2 regions of the Pseudoalteromonas sp. OANN1 genome follow, and region 2 is predicted to be linked to the other one. Evidence: predicted binding sites of a transcription regulator. Region 2 holds the regulator's gene; the other holds the start of a gene.
What was found. The regulator sigma-54, encoded in region 2, starts transcription at its own class of promoters, with help from an activator protein. The targets are predictions, from matches to a motif close to GTTGGCACGNNNNTNGNNT.
Positions count from the first base shown of each region.

Region 1: glnA (glutamate--ammonia ligase) is a predicted target of sigma-54. The motif match lies at 2,798-2,816, and genes of this name have one in related genera.

Region 1 covers NZ_JAMXSE010000013.1:83,862-92,050, forward strand. Annotated here, with positions in the region: gene glnL (nitrogen regulation protein NR(II)) at 1-21, opposite strand, end outside; gene NH462_RS12365 (DUF4124 domain-containing protein) at 560-1,066, opposite strand; gene glnA (glutamate--ammonia ligase) at 1,333-2,739, opposite strand; gene NH462_RS12375 (ABC transporter permease) at 3,384-5,840, opposite strand; gene NH462_RS12380 (ABC transporter ATP-binding protein) at 5,867-6,589, opposite strand; gene NH462_RS12385 (HlyD family efflux transporter periplasmic adaptor subunit) at 6,613-7,863, opposite strand; gene NH462_RS12390 (HAMP domain-containing sensor histidine kinase) at 8,013-8,189, opposite strand, start outside.
Region 2 covers NZ_JAMXSE010000007.1:162,580-170,768, reverse strand. Annotated here, with positions in the region: gene pmbA (metalloprotease PmbA) at 1-276, shown strand, start outside; gene mgtE (magnesium transporter) at 345-1,703, opposite strand; gene NH462_RS08600 (HPr family phosphocarrier protein) at 2,426-2,695, opposite strand; gene rapZ (RNase adapter RapZ) at 2,696-3,562, opposite strand; gene ptsN (PTS IIA-like nitrogen regulatory protein PtsN) at 3,555-4,013, opposite strand; gene hpf (ribosome hibernation promoting factor) at 4,015-4,302, opposite strand; gene NH462_RS08580 (RNA polymerase factor sigma-54) at 4,332-5,831, opposite strand; gene lptB (LPS export ABC transporter ATP-binding protein) at 5,878-6,603, opposite strand; gene lptA (lipopolysaccharide transport periplasmic protein LptA) at 6,603-7,145, opposite strand; gene lptC (LPS export ABC transporter periplasmic protein LptC) at 7,135-7,689, opposite strand; gene kdsC (3-deoxy-manno-octulosonate-8-phosphatase KdsC) at 7,686-8,189, opposite strand, start outside.

The DNA.
Region 1 (8,189 bases), on a different contig from region 2:
AATCGAGTTATGTTGATCCATATATGTTCACCGTGCACCAATGTGGTGCAATGAGAATAGCATAGCTTTGCATCCATTGAAGTAAATTATTACCTAAGCTCAGAAACTAGGGGTTTTCGAACTCGTATCCTAAACTTGTTATTAATAAAGCATGCCAACTTTAAGGTCTTAGTGCTTTGTGTCAAAAAATACATCTAGCTCGTGTCTGTGGGGGGAGCCTTTTTGTCACGTTCTGCATGAGCGGGTGTGACTTTCAAAGCGCTAAGTATGTTACCGAACAGGGTGACTGCTTTCCTCCTCAAGCTGCGAGTGTACATCGAGCTACGAATGGCGAGAAAGCCACCCTTACAGGTGTGATGCGGGTCGTCCAACCTAACTGGCGAGATAAATATTTATTGCGAACAAAGGCCGAGGTCTACTATCAAGTTCAGGTTGGTGAGCAAAGGTTGTGGATTGAACACAATGACATGTCGAATTTGGCTTCCTCAATACCAGAGGAAATGAGCATAGTATGTTTGCAACTACTGGTTGAAAGTCAGTGTAGGTAAGCAATATCGCTTTAATTATTCACGGTATTGCGGTGCAAAAAGAACTTATGAGCATCGCTTTGGGCGACTAACATACCTTTTTGATTAAACACTTTCATAACCACAGAATGCTCGCCGCGATCAATGCCACGCAAAGCAAACTGAGTATTAGTTTGCTTTGGCCCTGTGGCTGTTCCATTGAGAAAGAGTTGCACGCTTAAACCTTGGGTAAATCTAGGCTCAATGGTGCCTGTTACGTATACGCTGCCACTATTATCGCGGATTGTTTGCTCATGCTCTGGGGAAGTGATTTTAGCTGTATATTGAATCGTTGGTGATGTATCCGTTTGCTCGAGAATTTTAGTATCAACACTTGGCATGGTTAAGGCGCTGGCATTGAGTTTGACTTCTTTCGAGCCAGGTTGCGGTACATCCGAATAGACCCAATGGCCGTTTTTGTCTTTCCAGCGATAGATTTTTGGATTGGACTCTGCTGCAGCATCAATGCTTGTTAGGGCTAGCGTCATGCTAACCGACATTATAAGAAACCACTGACGCACCACAAATCTCCAGAGCAAACTACTGTTCATACTGTAGTATAGCGCAGTTGGAATTGCGAGTTGCAAATGAATAATTCCCATAATGACAACATAAAGGCAACTTTCTTTAAGCTTTTGAATTGCATCAAAAAAGCCCGTAACAACGGGCTTGAGAACACATATGATTAAGAGTGCCAGAAACGCATAATGAGTTTTGGCTCTACAAGCTCAATACGGCAGTATTGAGCGTAGTAGTCGGTTAGCGATTAAACGCTGTAGTACATTTCGAACTCAACTGGGTGAGTTGTCATGTTTAATTTTTCAACTTCTTTCGACTTAAGTGTGATATATGCATCGATTAGGTCGTCAGTGAATACGCCACCTTGAGTTAAGAACTCACGGTCAGCATCTAGAGAAGCAAGCGCTTCATCAAGTGATGCTGCAACAGTTGGGATTTCTGCTGCTTCTTCCGCTGGTAGGTCGTATAAATCTTTATCCATTGCATCGCCAGGGTGGATCTTGTTGCGGATACCGTCAAGACCAGCCATCAGCTGGGCTGCGAAAGCTAGGTATGGGTTAGCCGCAGGATCTGGGAAGCGTACTTCGATACGACGACCCTTCTCTGATGGGATCACAGGGATACGGATTGATGCTGAACGGTTACGTGCTGAGTATGCAAGCATAACTGGCGCTTCAAACCCTGGTACTAGACGCTTGTAAGAGTTTGTTGCTGGGTTAGTGAATGCATTGATTGCTTTAGCATGCTTAATGATACCACCAATGTAGTAAAGCGCTTCTTCAGATAGACCGCCGTACTTGTCGCCTGCGAAGATGTTCTTGCCGTCTTTAGCAAGTGATTGGTGGCAGTGCATGCCTGAACCGTTATCACCAACGATTGGCTTAGGCATAAAGGTTGCTGTCTTACCGTATAGGTGAGCCATGTTGTGGATAACGTACTTCATCTCTTGGATTTCGTCTGCTTTAGTCACCATCGTATTAAAGCGAGTCGCAATCTCATTTTGACCAGCAGTTGCTACTTCGTGGTGGTGCGCTTCAACAACGTGGCCCATTTCTTCAAGTACTAAACAAGTAGCTGCACGCCAATCATTAGACGAGTCTACCGGTGCTACTGGGAAGTAACCACCTTTTACGCCAGGGCGGTGACCTGTGTTGCCGCCTTCGTAGTGCTTGTCTGAGTTCCAAGCTGCTTCTTCAGCATCGATTTTGTACATAGAGCCAGACATGTCAGTTTTAAATTTAACATCGTCAAACAAGAAGAACTCTGGCTCTGGACCAAATAATACGGTGTCTGCAATACCTGTTGAACGCATGAACTCTTCAGCGCGTTTAGCTACTGAACGTGGGTCACGCTCGTAACCTTGGTGTGTGTTTGGTTCAACCACGTCACAACGAACGATAAGCGTTGTTTCTTCTGCGAATGGGTCTAGCTTTGCACTTTCTGCATCAGGCATAAGTACCATGTCAGATTCGTTGATGCCTTTCCAACCAGCGATAGATGAGCCATCAAACATTTTGCCGTCTTCAAAGAAGTCTTCATCGGCTTGATGATGTGGGATCGATACGTGTTGTTCTTTACCTTTTGTATCTGTGAAACGTAAATCAACAAATTTTACGTCGTGCTCTTTAATAAAATCTAAAACCGATTGTGACATGTGTCCTCCGACTCGTTGGGTTATTTTTTGCTGCAATGTACTGCAATTGCACACAGATAAGCTTGATCTGTGCCATGTTTTTAAGTTTTTGATAAGTATTGATTTTTAACTTTTGGGAAATTTAGGGATTAGCTTGTTGCACTAACTTGGTGCGTAAATGTTTCATTATGGTGCGCAATGTTGGTGCAAGCGATTCCCTGTGATAGTCACTTTATCTTCGAGTAAGTGTTTGGAGTATTGGTATAGATTATGAAGTGCAACAAAGCAAAAATTAATTTAATGCGATAGCTGGGATCAGGGGTCGTGTTTTAATAAAAAAAGCAAGGCGCCTTGAGGGAGACGCCATGCCTTCAGGGAGTTGACTTTATCGAAGCTCAGGCTAGGGCCTGTTGATCTTTGCTGTTTGATTTTTGTTCTCCTGAGTGTGTTTTGGTCGCGACGCTCGACTTGCCGCCTAGTAATCTAGGCAAAAGTTGAGCAACAATGAACAAAGCGCACTCAGGTGAACCCAAAGGGCAGCGCTTGATTAGCATTTCTACTGTGTTATCGCCTGACTCACATAGAATAACTATGCTACGCAGGCTCTGCCTTGTACAAATACCAATCAAACTGCTGCAAAAACAAACTTGAAAGGTAAACAGGCCCTAGTTACTTCTCAGCGAGTATAACGCGGGCTTAGTAATAACCCCGCTGGCGGCTAATACAGTTGTTGCAGCGGTAATTCCGATGATAAGCGACAGTGGTAATACGAATCCAAGCAGGGAGACACTAAACATGACCTCCGAGTTTGCCAGCCATGCCATCGCTGCAACGGTTGCAAATGTCGCACATCCAAGAGCCGTAAAGATAACTTTAGTATTTTCTCCTAGTAATCCAAGTACAATACTTTTTGGCGACGCACCAATTGCCATACGCACTCCGAGTTCATAGCGACGCATAGAAACACCGTAATTGAGTACGCCATATATGCCAATTAGTGCGATAAGTAAGGTGATGGTTGCCAGAGATAGCGCAGCCCAACCTGCAACTTGGTGAATTGCGAGCGAGTTAGATAGCTGTTGAGACAAAGGTTGAATTTCAGCAACGCGCCAGCGTTTAGATATTTGCGCCATGGTCTGGTTTATGGATTGGGGAAGTATCTGCTGCCCTGTGTGCGTTTGAATAATAAACGCTGGTGTATAGGCTGACAGTCTGTCCACAGCCCACATGCGAGCGGTATCAGGCTTATCTGGAATGGCTAAATTTTCACTAATACCTATGATTTCATACTGAACATGACGACGGCCATTGAGCCAATAAAAGCGTTTACCTATAGCGTCTCCTTGTGGCGCAAGTTGTTCTGCAAAGGCTTGATTAACAATAAGCACAGCTGATTGGCTATTCACTTCTTCAGTGGTGAAATTGCGGCCTTGTAGCAGACTAACCTCCATCAGTGGCAGGTAAGATTCATCAACGATGTTACCAGACACTGAATACTGCGTCTGGAATCCTGAATCAGTTGCAAGAAAGGTACTGAGTCCAAATTCAATCGGTGTGCCAGTAGTTAAGCTGACCGCTTTGAATTGTGGGTTTTGTTTGAGCGCAGCGGTAACATCTAGTAATTGTTGTCTGCGCTCGGCATAAAATGCATCTCTTTGTTCACGGGCTGGACGTTGCTCTACAAGTTGGTTGAGTTCAACCTCATAGCGTTCAGAGGTTGAGAAATTAGGAGATTGGTTGAGTAATCCCCATGCATTGATAAAAGTTTGCGAGCAAGCGAGTAACAATAGGCTGGCTAGAAATAGTTGGCTAAAAATTAAGGCTTTTCGGGTTTCTGTTTTGATTTGGATCCCAGTGCCTTTTCCGCTGCTTTGGAGTTGGCTATTGAGCTGCTTAAAGTTAATGCGTTTGCTCACAAGCCATGCACCGAGCGATGCCAATAACACGGCAAGAATTAAGCACAAGGCAACCGTGATGAAATTTGTGCTGAGGTTGAGTACGCCAGGTAGGCTATCAGCAGCTACCAGCCTAAGTAAGTAGTAGCATAATTCACTCACCGCGAAGGAAAGCATCGCGGCGCTGCTTGTGAGGATTAAGAGTTCGATAAATATGCCCCGAGATAAGTGGCCGCGTCCAGCGCCAAGTGCAGCCTTGATTGCCATATCACGTTGCTGATTTACCGCTCTGGCTAGAATAAGGTTAGCAATGTTGGCACAAGCAATGAGTAGCAGGCAAAGTGCGCCTAAAAGTAGCCAAATAGTTTTGCTGGCACTATCACCGTGGATTTTTTCTCGCAGCGGTAACAGCTCCAACGTAATGGTCATATCATCAAAGAAAGAAGAGCTGGCTGTTTGGGTTTTAAAACGGCTGTTGTAATGCGTGGATAGCTGGTGGTTGATAGTGGGAATGTCTACCGCCCCCGCTTTTTTAATCAACACGTGTCGATTAGGACCGGTGATCCCCCAGTGCTGCGCATCGCGGCGTTGGAATGAATAATAATCCCAAGGCAACCATACGTCAGTCAGACGACCCGGAGTAAGCATTTCAGGTTCGCGATTTTGCTCCGATAGCACACCAATGATTTTAAAATTTACTTGGTCTATTTGAATCGATTGACCGACGATATCGGCTGCTTGACCATAATATTTTTGCCAAGCTTGATAGGACAATACCGCGATTGGCTGCATTGAATTAAGGCCTTCGTCTGCGCTCGGTCTACGACCTAAGTGAAAAGTAAATCCAAGCATCGGCATAAATTCAGGGGTGGTGTAAGTGGTATTGACTTGCGGCGTTTCAACTTTACTTCTAATCACCTCTTCGGAATAGCCAAATAGGGCGGTTTGCGACTCCGGCGTTTTTTCATTTTCATAGATCTCAAGCAGCATAGGTATCGGAGTGAAATCATCAAACTCCACTCTATCCTTGATATAGTGCACTGCTTTTGAAACGTAAAGCTGCTCTGCATTGGGGTAAGGCAACGGCGCAGAGAGAATAGTAAAGTTTAAATTAAACATCGCCACGAGCGTACCTAGTGTGAGCGCAAGCGTAGAGATAATCGTGATGGTAAATACTTTTACTTTACTCAGAGAGTACAGACTGGCACTCATGTCTTTGACAAGCATATTACTTTCCTCGCTTCCATCATGAACTAAAACGTGTCAACGACTGTGTTGGCGTTAGTGTGTGTTTGGGGGGCCAGTATTTTGCCATCTAGAAGGTGTAGTTTGCGTGTCGCCATATCGGCATATCTAGGGTCGTGCGTCACCATACATAATGTTGTCCCTTCTAGGTTTAGCGTTTTCAACATGTCCATAACGGCATCACCATTTTTTGAGTCAAGGTTACCTGTAGGTTCGTCAACAAGCAGTAATGCGGGGTTGCCGACGAGTGCGCGGGCAATAGCAATCCTTTGCTGTTGCCCACCTGAAAGCTGGTTTGGGCGATGTTTTGCGCGGTGTGCCATATCTACTTTTGTTAGGCAGCTCATTACAACGTGATCAATATCGGCATTGCTCATCGGAGTTTTACGATAACGCAATGGCAGCGCGATATTATCGTAGACTGTCAGTTCATCAATTAAGTTGAATGACTGAAAGATAAAGCCAATTTTTTCGTTTCGAATATGTGCCGCAGCCGCCAAAGTTAATTGGCTAACCTCAAGATTTTCAATTTTATAGCTACCATCTGTTGGCATGTCTAACAGACCAAGAATTGACAGCAGGGTAGATTTACCACATCCAGAAGGGCCACAAATAGACACGAAATCACCCTTATATATTTCCAAGTCAATCCCACGCAATGCATGAGTTTCCATTTCTTCGGTACTAAAAACTTTGGTGATCCCTGACATGGTTAAAATAGTTTCTTTCATAATCGTATCCTAATGATGATTTATTATTGAATGATCCGTACTTGTTTAGCGTTTTTATAAGTACTCGTATCAGAGAGTATAATTTGCTGATTTGGGGTGACACCGCTTTCAATTTGCAAGAATTTGCCTGCATCAATACCAAATGACACTATCTGAGGGGTTGCGATGTCATTGTCTAACACAAAGAGCGTTTGCTGGCTGTGTGATTGAGTGTTACTTGGACGCTCAACATACAGTGCGTTCTTCAGCTGATGTGTACTAATTTGCGCATCTACGTTAAGTTCTGGACGCGCAGAATCAGGAACGCCATTGACAAAAGTGAGCTCAACTTCAATGGTGCCCTCTTGTACTTGCGGGCTGATCCTTGTGACTTTTGCTGGCACTTGTTCGCGGCGTGTATTGACCATAGCAAATTGACCTACCTGAATTTGTTCTGCTTTAGACTGAGATACTCTGACCAGCGCTTGAAGGTCGTTGGTACTGCCAACTTGAGCAAGTTCTTGGCCGGCCACAACACTTTGTCCAAGTTCAACTGCGAGCCGTTGCAACACGCCTTCTGTACCTGCTCGGACTGTTAGTTTCGCTTCTCTTTCTTTTAACCGGGCGAAAAGAGACTGAGCTTGGTTGATCAGTTCTTGCGAGATGGTTAAATCTTCCGAATGTAATAGCTTTAGCTGCTCTATACGTTGTTGTTGGAGCTGTACTCTTTCTGACAGCTGCTGCTCTTCAAGCTCTGCGGTTTTTACATCAATGGCGGGAACAACTCCTTGGTCTCTGAGGGTTTGCTGAGCTTCTCGGCGCATGACTAGCGATTGATGCTCACTGGTAAGTTCGGCAAGGGTGGCGACTTCCATTAATAACTCGCGCTGGTTTGCGAGCTTTTGTCTGCGAAAGTTTGCTTGTTGACGGTTCAGCTCCATTTCAGCACTTTCTAATTGCTGTAAGAGGTCCGGGTCTTGCATCTTCAAAATGATGGTATCAGGCTGAACTTTACCACCGGGGCGTACTAAGATTTCATAGACGGTGGCAGGGTCTTGGGTGGTGATCAGTTTTTGTTTATTAGAACGAAGCACACCATAGCCGTCAACGCTAACATCTAAATCACCTTGTTTAACTTGTCCAACAATGATGGTTTGTCTTGGTAATTTGAACTCGTCCGATGTTGAGAATAGCTTAAGGCTAAGCCAAGCGAATATCAGCACTAGGGGAATTGCGATAACAAGCCCTAGCTTTTGTAGCGGCTTTGCTTGTTTTTGTTTTATTACGTCCATCATCAGTTACCTTGCTTTAATCGGTTAACCAATGAGAGCAAACGATATGCCAAACTTTATCCTATTGTTTTTATTGATCTTTGATGTTTTTGTTTTACCGAAAGGTCCGATTGTGGACGTGAGAATTCAAAAACTGGACTGAGTATATTGGGTCAGTTTAGTGGCACAGGAAAGGTGAGTTGACAAACCGCCCCCTGTTTATCCTGACGGTTGCTTAGGCTAATGGAACCAGACATTTGCTCGACAAAATAGCGGCTAAGGTAAAGGCCAATACCTTCCCCCGTTTGTTTGGTGGAGTAAAATGGCACAAATAAGTTATCGTGGTTGGC
Region 2 (8,189 bases):
TTAACCAGCCTACTTGCGTCGATGGGCACTGGCTTGTTAGTCACTGAACTAATGGGACAAGGTGTTAATACGGTAACTGGTGATTACTCAAGGGGCGCTGCTGGTTTTTGGGTTGAAAATGGAGAACTTCAATATCCTGTAAGTGAAATTACGATTGCTGGTAATTTAAAAGATATGTTTATGGGGATTGAAGGGATTGGCGGTGATATTGAATGTCGAGGCGCAGTACAAACCGGCTCAATATTACTCAATACTATGCAAATAGCGGGCGAATAACTCTCCCTCCTCAGCTCAAGAAATGCTGGTTTTGACCAGCATTTCCCGCTATGTAGACTATGTTACTGCTACACTAATAACCAAGTGGCGGTGCCAAGGAATGCAAAGATCCCGACAATATCAGTAACCGTTGTTAGTACCACACTACCAGCTAGCGCTGGATCGATATTCATTTTCTTTAACATAATTGGAATACTGGCTCCCGCGATACCTGCAGCGACTAAGTTCATAAACATCGCGAAGGCAATTACAGCACCGAGTGTAAAATCCCACTGCCATATAGCAATAACCCCTGCGATCAAGACAGACCACAGCACGCCATTTAAGGCACCTATCGCCAGCTCTTTACCCATTAAAAACTTTTGGTTAGTCTGGTTAATATGACCAAGGGCAATACCACGGATCACTAAGGTTAGCGTTTGGCTACCGGCAACGCCACCCATACTTGGTACTATGCCATTTAACACCGCGAGAATAGGTAAAATATCCAGAGTACCTTCGAAGAAGCTTGCAACAAACGCTGCCATTAAGGCGGTTAACAGGTTAATCCCAAGCCAAATAGAGCGGCGCTGGCTACTTTTTAGAACTGGCGCAAAGGTGTCTTCTTCATCTTCAAGACCTGCCATACTTAACAAGCTGTGCTCAGCATCTTCACGGATGACGTCAACAACGTCATCAATGGTGACACGACCAAGCAAATGGGCGTTATCGTCAACTACAGGAGCTGAGATCCAGTTATGACGCTCAAAAAGCTGCGCCACTTCAGATTCATCCATGGAGATAGGGATCGTTTCCTTATCTTCATCCATCAAGTCTCGAACCATACTGTCAGGAGACTTAGTTAATAAGGTATTGACTGGCAGCGTACCTAAAAAGCAGTTGTCTTTATCAACTACATACAACTCGTCCGTACCGTCTGGCAATTCGCCTTTAAGACGTAGATATCTAAATACAACTTCTAAGGTAACATCGGGTCGAATAGTGACCGTGTCGGTGCTCATTAGCGCACCGGCCGAGTGCTCCTTGTAGGACAATGCTTGTGTCGCACGTTCTCTATCTTGGCTATCCATCGCACCAATAACATCTTGGTAGACGGTATCAGGCAGGCTTCTCAGGACATCACCAAGGTCATCGTCGTCCATGTCTTCTGTAGCGGCAGCAATTAGCTCCGGCTCCATCTGGGCGATGATCCCAAGTCTTACGTCCTCTGACAGTTCCTCTAAAACATCCCCTTGGATATCTGGGTCAACGAGCTGCCACAGCATAGAGCGAACTTTATGAGGAGATGATTCTAAAAGCAGTGCTGTATCACAAGGAGCTGTTTCTGCGAGCATACGCCTAACTTGAACAAACTGACCACTGTTTAAGGCTTTAGTTACCTTTTGGAGTTGTTCCAGTGTGTAGTCTTGTTCAAATACTTCAGGCATAGGCATCCTTTTTGATAATAATGTTGGCTAACGTGATGAAGTTAACCCAATTCATTTACTTTATCGCAGAAATCAATTTCTTAATTTGAATTTTATTCGTGTTGTTTCTGCTGGTGGGTTGCTATCGTTAATACACGTTAAAGGTGTACGCAACGATAAAATAGGATTTTCTCGGCAACTCGCTTTACTGCACGAAAGAAACCTAAATTGGTATTACAGTGTAACTCAGTTTATTGGGAACTACCAAGGTTTACGCTTAATTATGAGAGACTTATTATACCAATTCGCTTAATTAAGTGATCTATTTTGAGGCGAGAAAATCTTGTCGATAACACGGCGAAAATTTTGCTATTTAACCTGAGGTTTGGATAAGGAATGTTCCAACTCATTGTTGCTAAAGCACAACTTAGTTTTTTCCTTGTTTAGCCAGCAAGTTTTAGGGAAAACAAGGCGAATTTACGCACCAATAGCTGGCTATTGGAAGTGAATTCAACGCAGTTAGCGCTAAAACTTGCTGCTAGAAAGGCATTAATTATCCGCAGCTCAGGTTATTTAGTTGTTCTAAATGAAAAATTTTTAACACAGTCAGCGTCAGATTTGCTCCTTCAAATTGAGCAAGTATTAAGACTAATTGGTATTATACCAGTCTGGTTACGGAGGGGGAGATTAGCAGGGAATAAATGAATCGGGCCTTAGTGCTATCTGGGCGCTAGTAACCCAAGTTACTCGGATTCATTAAATTTATTTTCTATTAGTCCACCAATGGCGTCTAGTGCATACTGAGCATCGGGACCTTCACAAACCACTCGTACTTCTTTTCCTTGGCTGCTTTCAAGTAACAACAGCGCTAGTACGCTGTCAGCAGCAGCACTTTTGTCTCCTTGATATAAGGTCACTTCGGCATCAAATTGGGTCGCTAATTGCGCAAGAACCGTCGCTGCTCGAGCGTGCAGGCCGAGCTTGTTCTGGATTAAAAACGTATCTTCTAACATTTAACCCTCTTGCTCACGGTGGCGAATTTTGACGTTGGGATGGGTTTTTGCAAATCGCTCGCCAATGGTTTGCGCTAAGTATACCGAGCGATGTTGTCCACCAGTACATCCTATTGCGATCGTTAGATAACTGCGATTATTACGCTCTAAGTGTGGTAACCAAGTTTGTACAAAGGTTTGGATCTGCCAAGTAAACTTTTGCACGATGCTGTGACTCGACAAATAGTCTTTGACTGGCTGATCTAGGCCAGTTAGCGGCTTAAGCTCAGGCTCCCAATGTGGGTTGGGCAAAAAGCGCGCATCAAAAACGTAATCCGCTTGTTTTGGGATGCCGTGTTTAAAGCCGAAAGATTCAAAGGTAATAATGAGTTGTTTGTCTTTCTTACCTAAGATTTTTTCGCGGATATCTTCCGCAAGTTGATGAACGCTCAGGCCTGTAGTATCAATGAGAAAATCAGCGCGTGTGATCAACACGTCTAACAATTCCCGTTCTTTCTTTATCGCAACATCTAATGGAAGATTATGTAGTGAAAGAGGGTGCAAACGGCGTGTTTCTGAGAAGCGTTTTATCAGGGTTTGATCGTCACTGTCTAAATAAAACAGGGTAGGTTTGGCGAAACCAGGCAAGTATTCAAGAATGTCATTAAACTCGTCCTGTTCTTTAGGCAAGTTTCTAACATCAATACTGACTGCAATTTTATTATAATTGTCGGAAACGCTGCGGACTAAAGACGGCAGTAAATTGACTGGAATGTTATCTACACAATAGTAGCCTAAGTCTTCCAATACTCGAAGCGCTACAGATTTACCAGAGCCTGAGCGGCCACTGATAATGATAAGCTCGAGTCCTTTTTCTTCATCACTCATCAAGTTCACCTTGGATCACTGCATATAACTCGTCATCACTTTTTGCTTGCCTAAGCATTTTGCAAAAAGACTTGTCTCTGAGTGTATCAGCAATCGCCGCTAAGGTCTTCAGGTGCTGTTGATTATCACCTTCGGGTACGATGAACGCGACAAAAATATCGACAGGCTGCTTATCTATGGCTTCAAACTGGATCCCTTGCTCGCTAACAAGCACCATTGCAAGGATTTTATCCAAACCTTCAAGTCTACCATGAGGAATGGCAATACCTTTACCGATCCCTGTGCTGCCTAATTTCTCTCGCGCCATTAAAGCGTCTAAGATAGCATGCTGACTGGTATTTGGAATTTGGCTATGAGCCAGTTCGCTGATGTATTCTAAAATACGTTTTTTGCTATTAAAAAGGACCGCAGCTTTACTGCAGTCCTTGTTCACCAATTCACTTAATTTCATCTTAGTGTCGAGTGAGCTTCTCTTTGTGTTTAATAACTTGACGATCTAGCTTGTCGATAAGGCCATCAATTGCGGCATACATATCTTGATGCTCTGTTGATGCAAATAGCTCGCCGCCGTTTACGTGTAATGTTGCTTCTGCTTTTTGTACTAGCTTCTCGACATCAAGGATCACATGCACGTTATTGATATGATCAAAGTGCCTTTCTAGCTTCGCAAACTTGTTGGTGACATAGTCTCTTAATGAGTCAGTAATTTCTACATGGCGACCAGTTAGATTTAGTTGCATAAGCATTTTTCCTTCTTGGTTTTTACGTCTTATATCAAGCTTTTACGCTGATTTGACGGTGGAATGGCTAGGGATTCACGATATTTTGCAATCGTACGTCTCGCTACCTTAATTCCTTGCTCAGCTAAGATATCTGCAATTTTGCTGTCACTCAATGGTTTCGCGGTATTTTCTGCAGCTATCAGCTTTTTGATAAGTGCTCTAATTGCTGTAGAAGAGCACTCACCTCCATTTTCTGTACTTACATGGCTAGAGAAGAAGTACTTCAGCTCAAATATTCCCCGAGGTGTATGCATGTATTTTTGTGTTGTCACACGGGAAATTGTGGACTCATGCATCTCAACCATTTCAGCAACATCATTTAGCACCATAGGGCGCATTGCTTCGGGGCCATGTTCAAAGAATGCCTGTTGTTGTTGCACAATGCAATTGGTAACTTTTAATAAAGTATCATTTCGGCTTTCTAAGCTTTTAATAAACCACTTCGCTTCTTGTAAATGTGAGCGAATAAACTGACTATCTGTACTGGATTTCGCTGTTCTAGACATCGCAGCATAATGGTCGTTTACTTTTATTTTAGGCATAGCATCAGGATTTAGCTCTACGACCCAACGACCTTTTACTTTTTTCACCGATACGTCAGGGATCACATATTCAGGCTCTTCATGAATAATGCTTGCCGCTGGTTTTGGGTTAAGACTATGAATTAACGTCATGACCTCTTTGAGATCGGCTTCTTTAAGGCGTGTTTTCTTAGTCAAAGTTCGATAGTCACGGCTGGCAAGCAAGTCGATATGCTCTGTCAGGATCATTTTCGTTTCGGCAATCCATGGCGTATCTGGGGCGAATTGATTTAGCTGAATACACAAGCATTCTTGTAAACTACGCGCTGCGATACCGACAGGATCGAAAAGCTGAATACGTTTGAGCACGGCTTCGACTTCATCCAGCTCAATAGGCTCTTCGCTACTCTCATCATTAATGCTTTCTAAAATGTCTTCGCAAGACAGTGTTAAAATGCCTGACAGGTCGACCGCTTCAATAATCGCAATCGCAATCGCTCTATCTGTTGGACTAAATGGTGTCAGCTCAAGTTGCCACATGAGATAGTCGTGGAGAGATTCAGAGGTTTCCCCTTGATAAACATTATCGTCATCGGGAAGTGGGCCTGAGCTTGCAGCGGGCGCTGCACTCATATACTCGTCCCAAGTGACATCCATGGCGAGGTCATCGCTCACCGTGTCTTTGCTCATGGCTGTATCTGAGTCTATCTCATAGTCACTAACCTGCACTTCATCGCTTGAATCTTGATTGTCGTCAGCACTGCTCTTTTCTTGACTGTGTTGGTCAGTGTTTTCGCCGTCAGTATTATCACCTTCTTCCACTTCCAACAATGGATTGCTGTCTAATGCTTCTTGTATTTCTTGTTGCAGATCCAATGTACTAAGCTGCAGCAAGCGAATGGCTTGTTGCAGTTGTGGAGTCATTGTAAGTTGCTGCCCCATGCGCAGCTGTAATGATTGCCTCATGTATCTCTAACAATCCTTTTTAACAGTTATTAATACTACGTCTTAACTATAGCTTGAATTGTTCGCCTAGGTAGACATCTCTTACGGTTTGATCTGCCAAAACATGTTCTGGCGTGCCTGCAGCGATTAACTCACCATGTGAAACGATGTAGGCTTTTTCACATACGTCCAGTGTTTCTCTAACGTTATGATCGGTGATTAGCACACCGATACCGCGGTTTTTTAGGTGCTCTATGATTGTCTTTATATCTAACACCGAAATAGGATCAACACCAGCAAAAGGTTCATCTAACAGGATAAACTTAGGGTTAGCGGCTAAAGCGCGAGCAATTTCTACGCGTCTTCTTTCGCCTCCCGACAATGCCATGCCCTGTGAGTCGCGAATGTGTTGGATATTAAACTCATCCAGTAACTCGTTTAGTTCAGCTTCTCTTTCAACTTTAGATAAGTCTTTTCGAGTTTCTAAAATCGCCATCAAATTTTGATAGACCGTGAGTTTTCTAAAGATCGAAGACTCTTGCGGTAGATAACCAATACCAAGTCGCGCGCGGCTGTGCATTGGTAGCAAAGTGATATCTTCGTCATCAATCTGAATAAAACCTTTGTCGCTTGGTACTAACCCTACAATCATATAAAAGGTCGTGGTTTTACCTGCGCCATTCGGGCCCAATAAGCCTACAATGCTGCCAGCTTGAACACTTAAGCCAACATTTTTGACGACCTGGCGGCCTTTATAACTCTTTGCTAGACCAGTTGCTTTGAGCTCGCTCATTAATTGTTACCTTCTTCCTGCGCTTTTTTATCTTTTGCGTCTTTTTTGTCATCAACAGGAACAAGGATGGTTCTTACACGGGAATCTTCTTGGTCTGAGCGCTCAGCACTGATCAGTTGCTTTTCAATGTCATAGGTGATGACCTGAGCATTGATTTTTTGCCCAGTTTGATTGATTTCCGCATCGCCAGAAATGACTAAGGTGCCTTTCGCAACGTCGTAGCGAATTTCGTTTGCTTTGGCTTCTAGCAAATTACCATCAGGTTGACGTTCGCTGAAAATAGCTGGGCTGCCAGTTGCAACAAGCAGTTGCTTGTTAGTACCAAGCTCCGCGCGGCGATGGACTTCTAGGCGATCGGCATTTATTTTTCTGTTGCCATGAATAATAACAACATTCTGTTCAAAAATACCGATGTTGCTTTGCAGTTGAGCTTGCTGACGGCCAGCATCAATAATGACTTCATTTTGTTCTGCAGCAATTACTAGAGTAGAACTTGCAAGCAAGCCGATGAAAACTAGTTTGTTAATGATTTTACTGGTCATAATAAATTGTCTTTGTGTGGTTGATGAGTTCGATCACTTGCTTTTGTAGATCCGCATGCAGTCCTTTACCCGTGATCCTAAGACTAGGACCCGTGATAACGACAGGGTGTTCCGACTTCATCAATTTTTGCTTAATTTCAACTCTTACATTATCGGCATTGATATCGGTGATCATGGCGTTAGGCGTTAAATTCTTTGCCAGCACATTGCCCTCTAATATCAAGGTATTATTTTCGTATAGTGTTGCTTCTAATGCACTTATTTGCCAATTTTGCTCACCGTTATATAAGGTGAAAATGGGCTTTTCAAAGTGACTAAAGCCAAGATCTTGATACAACTCCATCTTATCAGCAGTTACCTGATAGTTTAATAAGCCATTTTCACTATAGGTCGTTTGCTGAAGTGTGGTTGCAACATAATCGGGCTTAGCTAACGGTTCATCTTCTTTTGCTGAGTCCACCTCTGATGGATTAAACATGGGCGACCACATCCATACCATTATTGAAGCGAAAACAATGAGTAAGATGACACGCAATACGGTCATGTACTTGATCCTTTGGAAGTCAATAAGTGATTTTGGCTGAGCATTAGAAGATCAGTCAGTTCTCTCACAGCACCAAAACCACCAGGCATCAAAGTGGTGTAGTGGGCGATACGTTTGACAAGAGGATGTGCATCATTGACGGCAACGGCAAAACCGACCTGTTCCATTACGGGTAGGTCTGGACCATCATCACCAATATATGCAATTTCGTCATCACTAAGGTTGAGCTTAGTCTTCAATTCATCATATGCCACTAACTTGTTTTCTTGGCCTTGGTAAATATAAGTTACATTTAAACTAGTCATGCGTTGCTGAACTATTTGTGAATGTCTACCTGTGATAACGGCGACTTCGATACCACTATCAATCAAGGCTTTAATACCAAACCCGTCTTTGGTATTAAATGCTTTCAGTTCTTCACCATTGTTACCAAGGTATATACGTCCATCTGAGAATACGCCATCAATATCGCAAATCAATAATTTGATTTGTTTTGCTTT